3 regions of the Kitasatospora sp. NPDC002965 genome follow, and region 1 is predicted to be linked to each of the others. Evidence: predicted binding sites of a transcription regulator. Region 1 holds the regulator's gene; each other region holds the start of a gene.
The links. The regulator HrcA, encoded in region 1, represses chaperone genes, less so after heat shock. The targets are predictions, from matches to a motif close to TTNGCACTCNGNNNNNCNGAGTGCNAA.

Region 1 (3,934 bases):
GGGACCGGGGATCCGGGGCCGCCCGGCCCGCCCGGCCTACCCGGCCCGCCGCCCCGCTCGAACGGCCCGGTGCGGTCGGCTCAGCTCCAGCGGCCGGTGCGGCCCAGCAGCAGGGCCCCGGCCGCCACCCCTGCCGTGGAGGTGCGCAGCACCGACGGGCCGAGCCGGAACGGCTTCGCCCCCGCCTCGGCGAAGGCCGCCAACTCCTCCGGGGAGACGCCGCCCTCGGGGCCGACCACCAGCACGAGGTCCCCGGAGTCCGGGAGCGCGGCCCCGGCCAGCGGCTCGGCGCCCTCCTCGTGCAGCACGGCGGCGAACGCCGCGCCGGCCAGCACCGGGACCAGTTGCCGGGTGGTCAGCGGCTCGCGGACCTCGGGGAACCGCAGCCGGCGGGACTGCTTGCCGGCCTCCCGCGCGGTGGCGCGCCACTTGGCGAGCGCCTTGGCGCCGCGGTCGCCCTTCCACTGGGTGATGCAGCGGGAGGCCGACCAGGGGATCACCACGTCCACCCCGACCTCGGTCATGGTCTCCACCGCCAGCTCGCCGCGGTCGCCCTTGGGCAGCGCCTGGACCACGACGATCCGGGGCGCCGGCTCGGCCTCGCGGCGGACGGCCGTCACCGTCACCTCGATCGCGTCCTTGCCGTGCACCGCCGCGACGGTGCCGTCCACCCCGAGGCCGAGCCCGTCGGCCAGGGTCACGGCCTCGCCCGCCTCCAGCCGCTTCACCGCCGCCGCGTGCCGCCCCTCGGGCCCGTCCAGCCGGACCAGCACGCCGGGGGCGGCGGTGGCGATCCGCTCGGTCTCGACGACGAACACGGGCGCGGTCATGGGGTCTTCCTCCGGAATGGGTCGGGCGGTGGAACGACGGCGCCCGGCACCCCGGCGACGGAGGTCGCGGAGTGCCGGGCGCCGGAGCCGTCAGCGGCCGTTGAAGGCGTCCTTCAGGCGGGAGAACAGGCCCTGCTGCCCGGGCGCGAACTGGCCGGACGGCCGCTCCTCACCGCGCAGCACCGCGAGGCGGCGCAGCAGGTCCTCCTGCTCGGGGTCGAGCTTGGAGGGCGTCTGCACCTCGACGTGCACTATCAGGTCGCCCCGGCCGCCGCCGCGCAGATGGGTGATGCCGCGACCGTGCAGCGGGATCGACTGTCCGGACTGGGTGCCGGGCCGGATGTCGACCTCCTCCAGCCCGTCCAGGGTCTGCAACGGCACCTGGGTGCCGAGCGAGGCGGCCGTCATCGGGATGGTGACGGTGCAGTGCAGGTCGTCGCCGCGCCGCTGGAACACCGTGTGGGCGGTCTCGGCGATCTCGACGTAGAGGTCGCCGGCCGGGCCGCCGCCGGGGCCGACCTCGCCCTCGCCGGCCAGCTGGATCCGGGTGCCGTTGTCGACACCGGCGGGGATCTTGACGGTGAGGGTGCGGCGGGCGCGGACCCGGCCGTCGCCGGCGCACTCCGGGCACGGGGTCGGCACGACGGTGCCGAAGCCCTGGCACTGCGGGCAGGGGCGGGAGGTCATGACCTGGCCCAGGAAGGACCTGGTGACCTGGGAGACCTCGCCCTTGCCGCGGCACATGTCGCAGGTCTGCGCGGAGGTGCCGGGGGCCGCGCCCTCGCCGCTGCAGGTGGTGCAGGTGACGGCCGTGTCGACCTGGAGTTCCTTGGTGGTGCCGAAGGCGGCCTCCTCCAGGGTGATCTCCAGCCGGATCATGGCGTCCTGGCCCCGGCGGGTCCGCGACCGCGGGCCGCGCTGGCCCGAGGCGGCGCCGAAGAAGGCGTCCATGATGTCGGAGAAGCCGAAGCCCGCCGCGCCCGCGCCGAAGCCGCCCGCGCCGCCGTTCGGCGACAGCGGGTCACCGCCGAGGTCGTAGACCTGGCGCTTCTGCGGGTCGGAGAGCACCTCGTAGGCGGCGTTGATCTCCTTGAACCGCTCCTGCGTCTTCGGGTCCGGGTTGACGTCCGGGTGCAGTTCGCGTGCCAGGCGCCGGAACGCCTTCTTGATCTCGTCCTGCCCCGCATCCCGTCGGACGCCGAGTACCGCGTAGTAGTCCGTGGCCACCAAATGCTCCGCTTGTTCCGCCTGTAGAAGTGCTTGCGACTGGAACCACCGTCAGGGTCCTGACGGTGGCCGTTCCTACGACTCGGCCAGGATCTGGCCCACGTACCGTGCCACCGCTCGCACCGCCCCCATTGTGCCCGGATAGTCCATCCGGGTCGGACCGATCACACCCAGTTTGGCCACGCTCTCGTCGCCCGAACCGTAACCGACCGAGACGACGGAGGTGGAATTGAGGCCCTCGTAGGCGTTCTCACGCCCGATCCGGACCGTCATCCCGGCGTCCGCGGTCTCACCCAGGAGGCGGAGCAGGATGACCTGTTCCTCCAGTGCCTCCAGCACCGGCTGGATGGTCAACGGGAAGTCGTGGCCGAAACGGGTCAGGTTGGCCGTGCCGGCCAGCATGATCCGTTCCTCGTTCTGCTCGGCGAGCGCCTCGAAGAGCGTCGCCAGGACCGTCGCGACGGTCGGCCGGTCACCCGCCTCGAACTGCGCGGGAAGGTCCTCCAGCAGTCCCGGGACCTCGGGGAGCCGCTGTCCGGCGGCCCGCGCGTTGATCCGGGCCCGGAGGTCGGCCAGGACGGTCTCGCCCACCGCCCCGGGGCAGTCCACCATCCGCTGCTCGACCCGGCCGGTGTTGGTGATCAGCACCAGCATCACCTTGGCCGGGGCCAGCGCGACCAGCTCGATGTGCCGCACGGTGGACCGGGAGAGCGAGGGGTACTGCACCACCGCGACCTGGCGGGTCAGCTGGGCGAGCAGCCGCACCGTACGGGCGACCACGTCGTCGAGGTCGACCGCCCCGTCCAGGAAGTGCCGGATCGCCCGCCGCTCGGGCGCGCTCATCGGCTTGACCTCGGCCAGCCGGTCCACGAACAGGCGGTACCCCTTGTCGGTGGGGATGCGCCCGGCGCTGGTGTGCGGCTGGTGGATGTAACCGTCCTCCTCCAGCGCGGCCATGTCGTTGCGGACGGTCGCCGGGGAGACCCCGAGGTTGTGCCGCTCCACGAGGGCCTTGGAGCCGACCGGCTCCTCCGTCCCCACGTAGTCCTGGACGATGGCGCGAAGCACCGCGAGTTTGCGGTCGTCCAGCTGGCGGACCTCACCGGCCATGGGCACGCACCTCCGTCTTCACGCGTTGTCCGATATGACATGTGTCCGTTTCGAGCAGCTTCGCCCGTTCCGGGAGGAACCGGGCTTGGCACTCGGAACATACGAGTGCCAGGACCCTACCTGCCAGTGTAAGGCCCGGGTCCGACGGCAGGAACGGCCCGGCCGGAGTGATCCTGCCCGCAGTTCGCGGCGCGCGGGTGATGCCGCGGGCCCGGCCTGGTGGCAGCATCGGAAGCGGACGGCGAACGGAGGACCAGCGATGTCGACCTCGGGCCAGCACTCCCGTTTCGCGCCGGACCGCGGCCTGACCGGCCGGATGGTCGGCACGATGTTCGTGATCGGGCTGCTGTACGTCGGATTCACCGGGCTGTTGATCGTGCTGCTGCGCGGCGCCTGGCCGATCGTCGTCCTGATCTCGGGCGGCCTGTTCGTCGCCCAGTTCTGGTTCAGCGACAAGATCACCGAACGGGCCATGGGGGCGCACCGGGTCACCCCCGAGCAGTACCCGCAGCTGCACGGCACCGTCGACCGGCTCTGCGCGCTGGCCGACATGCCCAAACCCCGGGTGGCGGTCGCCGACAACGACATGCCGAACGCCTTCGCCACCGGCCGCAACCCGAAGAACGCGGTGGTCTGCGTCACCACCGGGCTGCTGCGCCGGCTGGAGCCGGAGGAACTGGAGGGCGTGCTCGCCCACGAGCTGTCCCACGTCGCCCACCGGGACGTCGCGGTGATGACCGTCGCCGGGTTCCTCGGTGTCCTCGCCG
Region 2 (3,934 bases), on a different contig from region 1:
TCAGCGGCGTACCGCGGCCGACACGCCGGAGGCCCGGCCGCGCCCCCGAGGGGCGCGGACCGGGCCTCCGGTCACTGAACGGGTGTCAGTGGGAGTGGCCGTGGCCGCCGTGCGAGTGACCGGCGTCGGCCTCCTCCTCCTTCTTCTCCACCACGAGGGTCTCGGTGGTGAGCAGCAGGGAGGCGATCGAGGCGGCGTTCTCCAGGGCGGAACGGGTGACCTTGACCGGGTCGATGACGCCGGCCTTGATCAGGTCGCCGTACTCGCCCGTGGCGGCGTTGTAGCCCTGGCCCGGCTCCAGCTCGGAGACCTTGGAGGTGATGACGTAACCCTCCAGGCCGGCGTTCTGGGCGATCCAGCGCAGCGGCTCGTGCAGCGCCTTGCGGACGACCGCGACACCGGTCGCCTCGTCGCCCGTCAGGCCCAGGCCGTCGTTCAGCACCTTGGCGGCGTGGACGAGGGAGGCGCCACCACCGGCGACGATGCCCTCCTCGACCGCGGCACGGGTCGCCGAGATGGCGTCCTCCAGGCGGTGCTTGCGCTCCTTCAGCTCCACCTCGGTGGCGGCACCGACACGGATGACGCAGACGCCGCCGGCCAGCTTGGCCAGGCGCTCCTGCAGCTTCTCGCGGTCCCAGTCCGAGTCGGTGTTGGCGATCTCGCCCTTGATCTGGGCGACGCGGCCGGCCACGGCCTCGCTGTCGCCGGCACCGTCGACGATGGTGGTCTCGTCCTTGGTGATGGTCACGCGGCGGGCGCTGCCCAGCACGTCCAGACCGGCCTGGTCGAGCTTGAGGCCGACCTCCTCGGAGATCACGGTGCCACCGGTCAGGGTGGCGAGGTCGCCCAGGATCGCCTTGCGGCGGTCACCGAAGCCCGGGGCCTTGACGGCCACGGCGTTGAAGATGCCGCGGATCTTGTTCACCAGGAGGGTCGACAGCGCCTCGCCGTCGACGTCCTCGGCGATGATCAGCAGCGGGCGGGAGGTACCGCCCTGCACGACCTTCTCCAGCAGCGGCAGGAGCTCCTGGATGGAGGAGATCTTGCCCTGGTTGATCAGGATGTACGGGTCCTCCAGGACCGCCTCCTGCCGCTCCGCGTCGGTGACGAAGTACGGCGACAGGTAGCCCTTGTCGAACTGCATGCCCTCGGTGAAGTCCAGCTCCACGCCGAAGGTGTTCGACTCCTCGACGGTGATGACACCGTCCTTGCCGACCTTGTCGATCGCCTCGGCGATGAGCTCGCCGACCTGGGTGTCCTGCGCGGAGAGGGTCGCGACGGCGGCGACGTCGTCCTTGCCCTCGATCTCGCGGGCGATGGACAGCAGGTGCTCGGAGACGGCGGCGACGGCCTTGTCGATGCCCTTCTTCAGGGCGGCCGGGCCGGCACCGGCGGCGACGTTGCGCAGACCCTCGTTCACCAGGGCCTGGGCCAGCACGGTGGCGGTGGTGGTGCCGTCACCCGCGACGTCGTTGGTCTTGGTGGCGACCTCCTTGACGAGCTGCGCGCCAAGGTTCTCGTACGGGTCGTCGAGCTCGACCTCGCGGGCGATGGTGACACCGTCGTTGGTGATGGTCGGAGCACCGAACTTCTTGTCGATGACGACGTTGCGGCCCTTGGGGCCGATGGTCACCTTGACGGTGTCGGCCAGCTTGTTGACACCGCGCTCCAGCGAGCGGCGCGCGTCCTCGTTGAACTGCAGGATCTTCGCCATGTTCCCTATTCCCTCGGGGCTGCGGCCGTCGCGGCCGCTCGACTACGTGAACCAACAACCACGCCCCGGGCCCCTGTCACTAGGGACACGGATCCGGGGCGGGTCGGGACGTCTTACTTCTCGGTGCTGCTTACTTCTCGATGATGGCGAGAACGTCGCGAGCCGAGAGGACGAGGTACTCCTCGCCCTGGTACTTCACCTCGGTGCCGCCGTACTTCGAGTACAGGACGATGTCACCGACGGCGACGTCGAGCGGCAGACGCTGGCCGTCCTCGAAGCGACCCGGGCCGACAGCCAGGACGACGCCCTCCTGGGGCTTCTCCTTGGCCGTGTCCGGGATAACCAGGCCGGAGGCCGTGGTGGTCTCGGCGTCGAGCGGCTGGACCACGATGCGGTCCTCGAGCGGCTTGATGGCAACCTTGCTGCTGGTGGTCACGTCCGAGCTCCCCTTCGGAGATTACGGGGCTTACTAACGGGTAGGGGCGAACCTGCGGATCTGCCGTCGCGGGGGTCAGAAACGCCTCTTCGCGTTAGCACTCCCCCCGTGGAGAGTGCTAGGCATGACCATAGGCCGCGGTTAGCACTCAGTCAACCAGAGTGCCAACGGCGCGCCCCCGGACCCCGGGATACGGGCGAGTAGCCGCACTCGCGTTCGGGTCGTTCCCCCGACCGCACACGCGTCCCGTGATCGAGACCTCCGGACGCACCGGCCCGTCCCGGCGCACCGACCGGGGAGAATGGGCCCGTGGAGACCGACAACCTGCAGCCCCTGCTGACCGACCGGGGCCAGGCCCTGCTCGCCGAACTGCGCGAGTTCGCGCCGGAGGAGGAGCTGGCGCTGGCCACCCGGCTGCGCAGGGAGCACCCCGCCGAGCTGGTGTCCGCCGCCTTCGGGCAGGCCCGGCTCCGGCAGCGGGCGCGGGCCAAGTTCGGTGCGGACGCCGATCTCATGTACTTCACGCCCGACGGCGTCGAGCAGTCCACCCGGCGCAGCGTCGCCGAGTGGCGGGCCCACCGCTTCGCGGACCTCGGCGTGCGGCGGCTGGCCGACCTCTGCTGCGGGGTCGGCGGCGACGTGCTGGCACTGGCCCGGGCGGGGATCGAGGTCCTCGCCGTCGACCGGGACCCGGCCGCCTGCGCGGCCACTGCGGCCAACGCGGCCGCACTGGGCCTGACCGACCTGGTCGAGGTGCGCTGCGCGGACGTCGCCGACATCGACGTCACCGGCTACGACGCGGTCTTCACCGACCCGGCCCGGCGCACCGCGCGCGGCCGGGTCTTCGACCCCGAGGCGTACGCCCCGCCGCTCTCCTGGGCGATCGGGGCCGGCCGGCGCACCCCGATCGGCGCGCTCAAGGTGGCACCGGGCATCCCGCACGAGGCGGTGCCGGCCGACGCCGAGGCCGAGTGGGTCTCCGACCACGGCGACGTCAAGGAGGCGGTGCTCTGGTTCGGCACCGGGGCCGCCGGCCCGCACCGCGCCACCCTGCTCCCCGGTCGGACGAGCCTGACCGGCGGCGACCTGCCCGACCCGCCGGCCGGCCCGGTCGGCCGCTACCTGTACGAGCCGGACGGCGCGGTGATCCGGGCCCACCTGGTCGCCGAGGTGGCCGGGCAGGTGAACGGCCGGCTGATCGACCCGAAGATCGCCTACGTCACCTCGGACGAGCTGGTCGCCACCCCGTACGCGCACGCCTTCGAGCTGACCGACGTGCTGCCGTTCCACATCAAGAAGCTGAAGGCGCTGCTGCGCGAGCGGGGCGTCGGCACGGTGGTGATCAAGAAGCGCGGAATGGCGATCACCCCGGAGGAGCTGCGCCGCCAGCTGAAGCCGTCAGGCCCGAACTCCGTCACGGTGATCCTCAGCCGGACCGACAACGGGCCGCTGATGATGCTCGGACAGCCAGTCCGGGCCGACGCTCAGGCGGCGGGCGACTCGATGTAGTCCTCCAGCCGGGCCACCGCGAAGCCCTGCTCCTGGATCCGGGCCAGCATCTCGCCGAACATCTGCGTCATCGTCTCGCCCTTGAGGTCCTTCGGGCCCCGGAAGTGGGCCAGGACGATGTCACCGGGCCGGAGCTTCTTGTCCGCCGCCTGGTACTGCATGTCGTGGATCTGCATCGACTCCCGCCAGAGCACGACGGCCCTCGGTCCGCACTGCTGCACCGCGTCGTTGAGCGCCGCCGTGTGGGCGCCGCCGCCGTACGGCGGACGGAAGAG
Region 3 (3,934 bases), on a different contig from region 1:
CTGTCGGAGCCGGTGTCCGCGCCCGGCTCCGCGTCTGATCGGCGGGAACGACGGCACCGGCTGTCGTGGCGGGACGCTCGGCGCGGGCAGTGGCGGCAGCGGGAAGGGCAGGGGGCGGGAGGGGTTCCTGGTCGGCACGGGCACCACCGGTGGTCGCAGGGTGCCGGCCCCCACCGGGTCCGTTTCCGGGTGGCGGCGGGCCGGCTTCTCGTGACGCACACTCTGGGTCGCCGGCCCGGTAGTCGGAAGCCCCTTTCCCCGCCCTGTGGAAAACTCGGGCCCGGGGAGGACCGGCCTCCGCCGAACGGGTGCACTTCTGCGCCGGTCGGGGGAATTCAGGGAATCCGGGAATGCGAACGGCCCGCCGGACCGCATATTGCGGGTCGGCGGGCCGTTCGGTCGTTCTGTTTCGGCAGTCCGGCAGTCCGGCAGTCCGGCAGTCCGGCAGTCCGGCAGTCCGGGCTTCGTCGGGGCGGTCAGCCCGCTGCGGGAGCGGGGCTCGCCGCGGGCGCGGAGCCGCCCGACGAGGAGGACGACGAGGTCGACGTCGACGAGGAGGTCGACGAGCCGGTGCTCACCGAGCTGCTGGAGGAGGAGCGGCTGTCGGTCCGGTAGAAACCGGAGCCCTTGAAGACCACACCCACGGCGGAGAAGATCTTGCGCAGGCGCCCCTCGCAGTCGGGGCAGGTGGTCAGCGGCTCGTCGGTGAACTTCTGCACCGCCTCCAGGCCGTTGCCGCACTCGGTGCACTGGTACTGGTACGTGGGCACTTGTCTTCCTCCTGGCACTCTCGCCTGATGAGTGCTAACGATGGTCAATGATGCGGCATTCCGCTGGATCAGTCCAGCGACTCGGGTGTGAGATGAGTCCGGCCCGTCGGCGGGACGCCGTCCCGCGCCGCCCGGTGATCAGCCCTTGGCGGCGCCCACCAGCTGCGGAGCGGCGCCCGCGCCCGTGCCCGGACCGGGCGCGGCGCCCGCGTCGGCGGTTGCCGCGCTCCGGGTCCCCGGCGCGACCAGCAGCCCCCGCAGGGAGACCAGCGCGACCAGGCCCAGCCCGGCGCCGGCCACCGGCACCAGGAACCCGGCCGACGGGCCGCTCCCGTCGACCAGCTGTCCGGCGACCATCGACCCGACCGCCAGGCCCAGCCCGATGGCGCCGGTCAGCCAGGTGAACGCCTCGGTCTTGGCGCCGTCCTCGACCAGCGTCTCGACCAGCGTGTAGCCGGTGATCAGGGTCGGTGCGATGGCGAGACCGCAGAACAGGCCGGCGACGGCCAGCGAGACCAGGTTGGGCATCGCCCAGAGCGTCGAGCAGCCGATGACCAGGAGGGCGTAGCTGGCGAGCATCCGGTGCCGGGCGGCGTGCCGCCAGGCGATCATGCCGTACAGCACGCCGGCCAGCATCGACCCACCGGCGAAGATCCCGTACACGGTGCCGCTGGCCCCGGGCTGTCCGGCCGACTCGGTGAACGCGGCGACGGAGACCTGCATCGCGCCGAAGACGGTGCCGACGCCCAGGAACGCGCCGGCCAGCAGTCGGACGCCGGGCGAGGCGAGGGCGGAGACCCGGCGGGCGCCCGGAACGGCCGGGTGCAGCGCGGGCGCGGTGCGTCGCTGGGCGGCGAAGGCGAGCCCGCCGACGACGGTCAGCGTGGCCTCGACGATCAGTCCGGAGGCCGGGTTGACCGTGGTGGCGATGGCGGAGGCCAGCACCGGGCCGATCACGAAGGTGAACTCGTCGGTCACGGACTCGAAGGCGAAGGCGGTGTTCAGCTTGGCCGGCGGCGTGCCCTCCGCCGACAGCCTGGCCACCCAGCGGGCCCGGACCATCGCGCCGATCTGCGGCACGGAGGCGCCGGCCGCCGCGGCGGCGAGGAAGAGGCTCCAGACCGGCGCGTGGCCGAGTGCCAGGGCGATCAGCGCGCCGACCGAGACGGCGTGCACCGCGACGGTCGGCACCAGGACGGCGGCCTGGCCGAGGCGGTCGGCCAGCCGGCCGGTCTGCGGCCCGACCAGGGCCTGGGCGACGGCCGAGACGGCGGCGGCGGTGCCGGCGGTGCCGTAGGAGCCGTGGGTGTCGCGGATCAGCAGCAGGATGCCGAGGCTGAGCATCGCGTAGGGGAGCCGGGCGGCGAAGGCGGGGACGAGGAACGTCCACACGCCGGGGGTGCGCAGCAGCGCGCCGTACCCGACCCGGGTGGGGGCGGCGTCGGTGCGGTCCTCGGGCGCGGCGGGCAGGTCGTGCCCGGGCATGGTGTCGTCGACCGTTCGGCGGGCCGTCACGGTCGGTCCTTCCTACTGCCTGGTAGCGCGGCAGGGCATGAAAAAGCCCCGACGGCGCCGAGAGTCGTCCTCTCGCGCGTCGACCGGGGTAGATACCGGGCCGGCCGCGGGGTCGCCGAGGGCCGGACCGCGGCCGCCGAACGGTCGCGCCAACTCTGCATCAGGCAGATGCTGGGTGTGTCATTCCTAGTAGCTATACGCGCGTAGATGACGCGCTTACCTCCACAATACAGGGCTCGTCCAAAACTGTCCTGTCGATCGAAGGTGAACGCCAGCCGAACACCCCACGGCGTCGGCCGGGCCGGACGGTCGGGCCGGCGTCACCGGGCGGAGCCACCCGCCCCGCCCCCCGGCCCCCGGCGCCCGCCCCCCGGCGCCCGGCGCCCATGAGCCAGGGGGCTCACTCCCGCCCGTACAGCCACCCGGCGAGCTTGCCGCCACGGTCCACGGCCCGCAGCCGCCGCTCCGCCGCCTCGCTCACCTCGTCGGTGGTCACCACCAGCAGCTCGTCCCCGCCGCGCAGCACCGTGTCCTTGTCCGGCACGAAGCTGTTGCCCTCGCGGACGACCAGGGTCACCGCCGCGCCGGCCGGCAGCCTCAGTTCGCCGATCTCCACGCCGGACATCCGGGAGGTCGGCGTCAGCGCCACCGACAGCAGGTGGCCGTGCAGCTTCTCCAGCGGCGCCGACTCGATGCCGAGGTCCTGGCCCATCGAGCCCTCGCCGATCCGCAGCCACTTGGCGACCCAGGGCAGGGTCGGTCCCTGGAGCAGGGTGAAGACCACGACCAGGATGAAGACGATGTTGAAGACCTCCTGGGCCATCGGCGCGCCGGCGACCAGGGGGATGGTGGCGAGCACGATCGGCACCGCCCCGCGCAGGCCGGCCCAGCTCAGCAGGGCCTGTTCGCGGACCGGCAGCCGGAACGGCGTGAGGGTGGTCACCACCGAGAGCGGCCGGGCCACGAAGACCAGCACCGTGCCGATCACCAGCGCCGGCACCACGGCCGAGCCCATCGTCTCGGGGGTGCAGAGCAGGCCGAGCAGCACGAACATGCCGATCTGCCCGATCCAGGCCAGGCCGTCGGCGAAGCCGCGGACGGCGGGTCCGTGCGGCAGCTTGGCGTTGCCCAGGACGACGGCGCTGACGTAGACGGCGAGGAAGCCGGAACCGTGCAGCAGCGCGCCGCCGGCGTAGGCGAGCACGGTGAGCGCCATGACGGCGATCGGGTAGAGCCCGGAGGACGGCAGGGCGACGTGCTTGATCCCGTAGGCGCCGACCTTGCCGACCGCCAGGCCGACCGCGAGGCCGATCGCGAGTTCGGCGAGGATGGTGCCGATCAGGACGTACCAGGAGTCCAGCTCCCCGGTGGTGGCGAAGGCGACGACCAGGATCACGACGGGCGCGTCGTTGAAGCCGGACTCGGCCTCCAGCAGGCCGGTCAGCCGGTGCGGCAGCGGGACCATCCGCAGGACGGAGAAGACGGCCGCGGCGTCGGTCGAGGAGACGATCGCGCCGAGCAGCAGCGAGGTCCGCCAGTCGAGGCCGACCAGCCAGTGAGCGCCTGCGGCGGTGACGAAGACGCTGACGCCGACGCCGACGGTGGCGAGCACGGTGGCGGCCGGCATCATCGGCCGGACCTCGCGCCAG

Region 2: groES (co-chaperone GroES) is a predicted target of HrcA. The motif match lies at 2,292-2,318, and genes of this name have one in related genera.
Region 3: ABZY91_RS08450 (FmdB family zinc ribbon protein) is a predicted target of HrcA. The motif match lies at 782-808, and genes of this name have one in related genera.

What each region holds. Positions count from the first base shown of each region.
Region 1 is NZ_JBEXNT010000027.1:29,039-32,972, reverse strand. It holds gene ABZY91_RS14075 (16S rRNA (uracil(1498)-N(3))-methyltransferase) at 81-830, opposite strand; gene dnaJ (molecular chaperone DnaJ) at 921-2,057, opposite strand; gene hrcA (heat-inducible transcriptional repressor HrcA) at 2,133-3,167, opposite strand; gene htpX (zinc metalloprotease HtpX) at 3,427-3,934, shown strand, end outside.
Region 2 is NZ_JBEXNT010000058.1:6,802-10,735, reverse strand. It holds gene groL (chaperonin GroEL) at 86-1,714, opposite strand; gene groES (co-chaperone GroES) at 1,845-2,150, opposite strand; gene ABZY91_RS22280 (methyltransferase domain-containing protein) at 2,460-3,659, shown strand; gene ABZY91_RS22275 (polysaccharide deacetylase family protein) at 3,635-3,934, opposite strand, start outside.
Region 3 is NZ_JBEXNT010000013.1:70,659-74,592, reverse strand. It holds gene ABZY91_RS08450 (FmdB family zinc ribbon protein) at 477-770, opposite strand; gene ABZY91_RS08445 (MFS transporter) at 909-2,255, opposite strand; gene ABZY91_RS08440 (potassium/proton antiporter) at 2,686-3,934, opposite strand, start outside.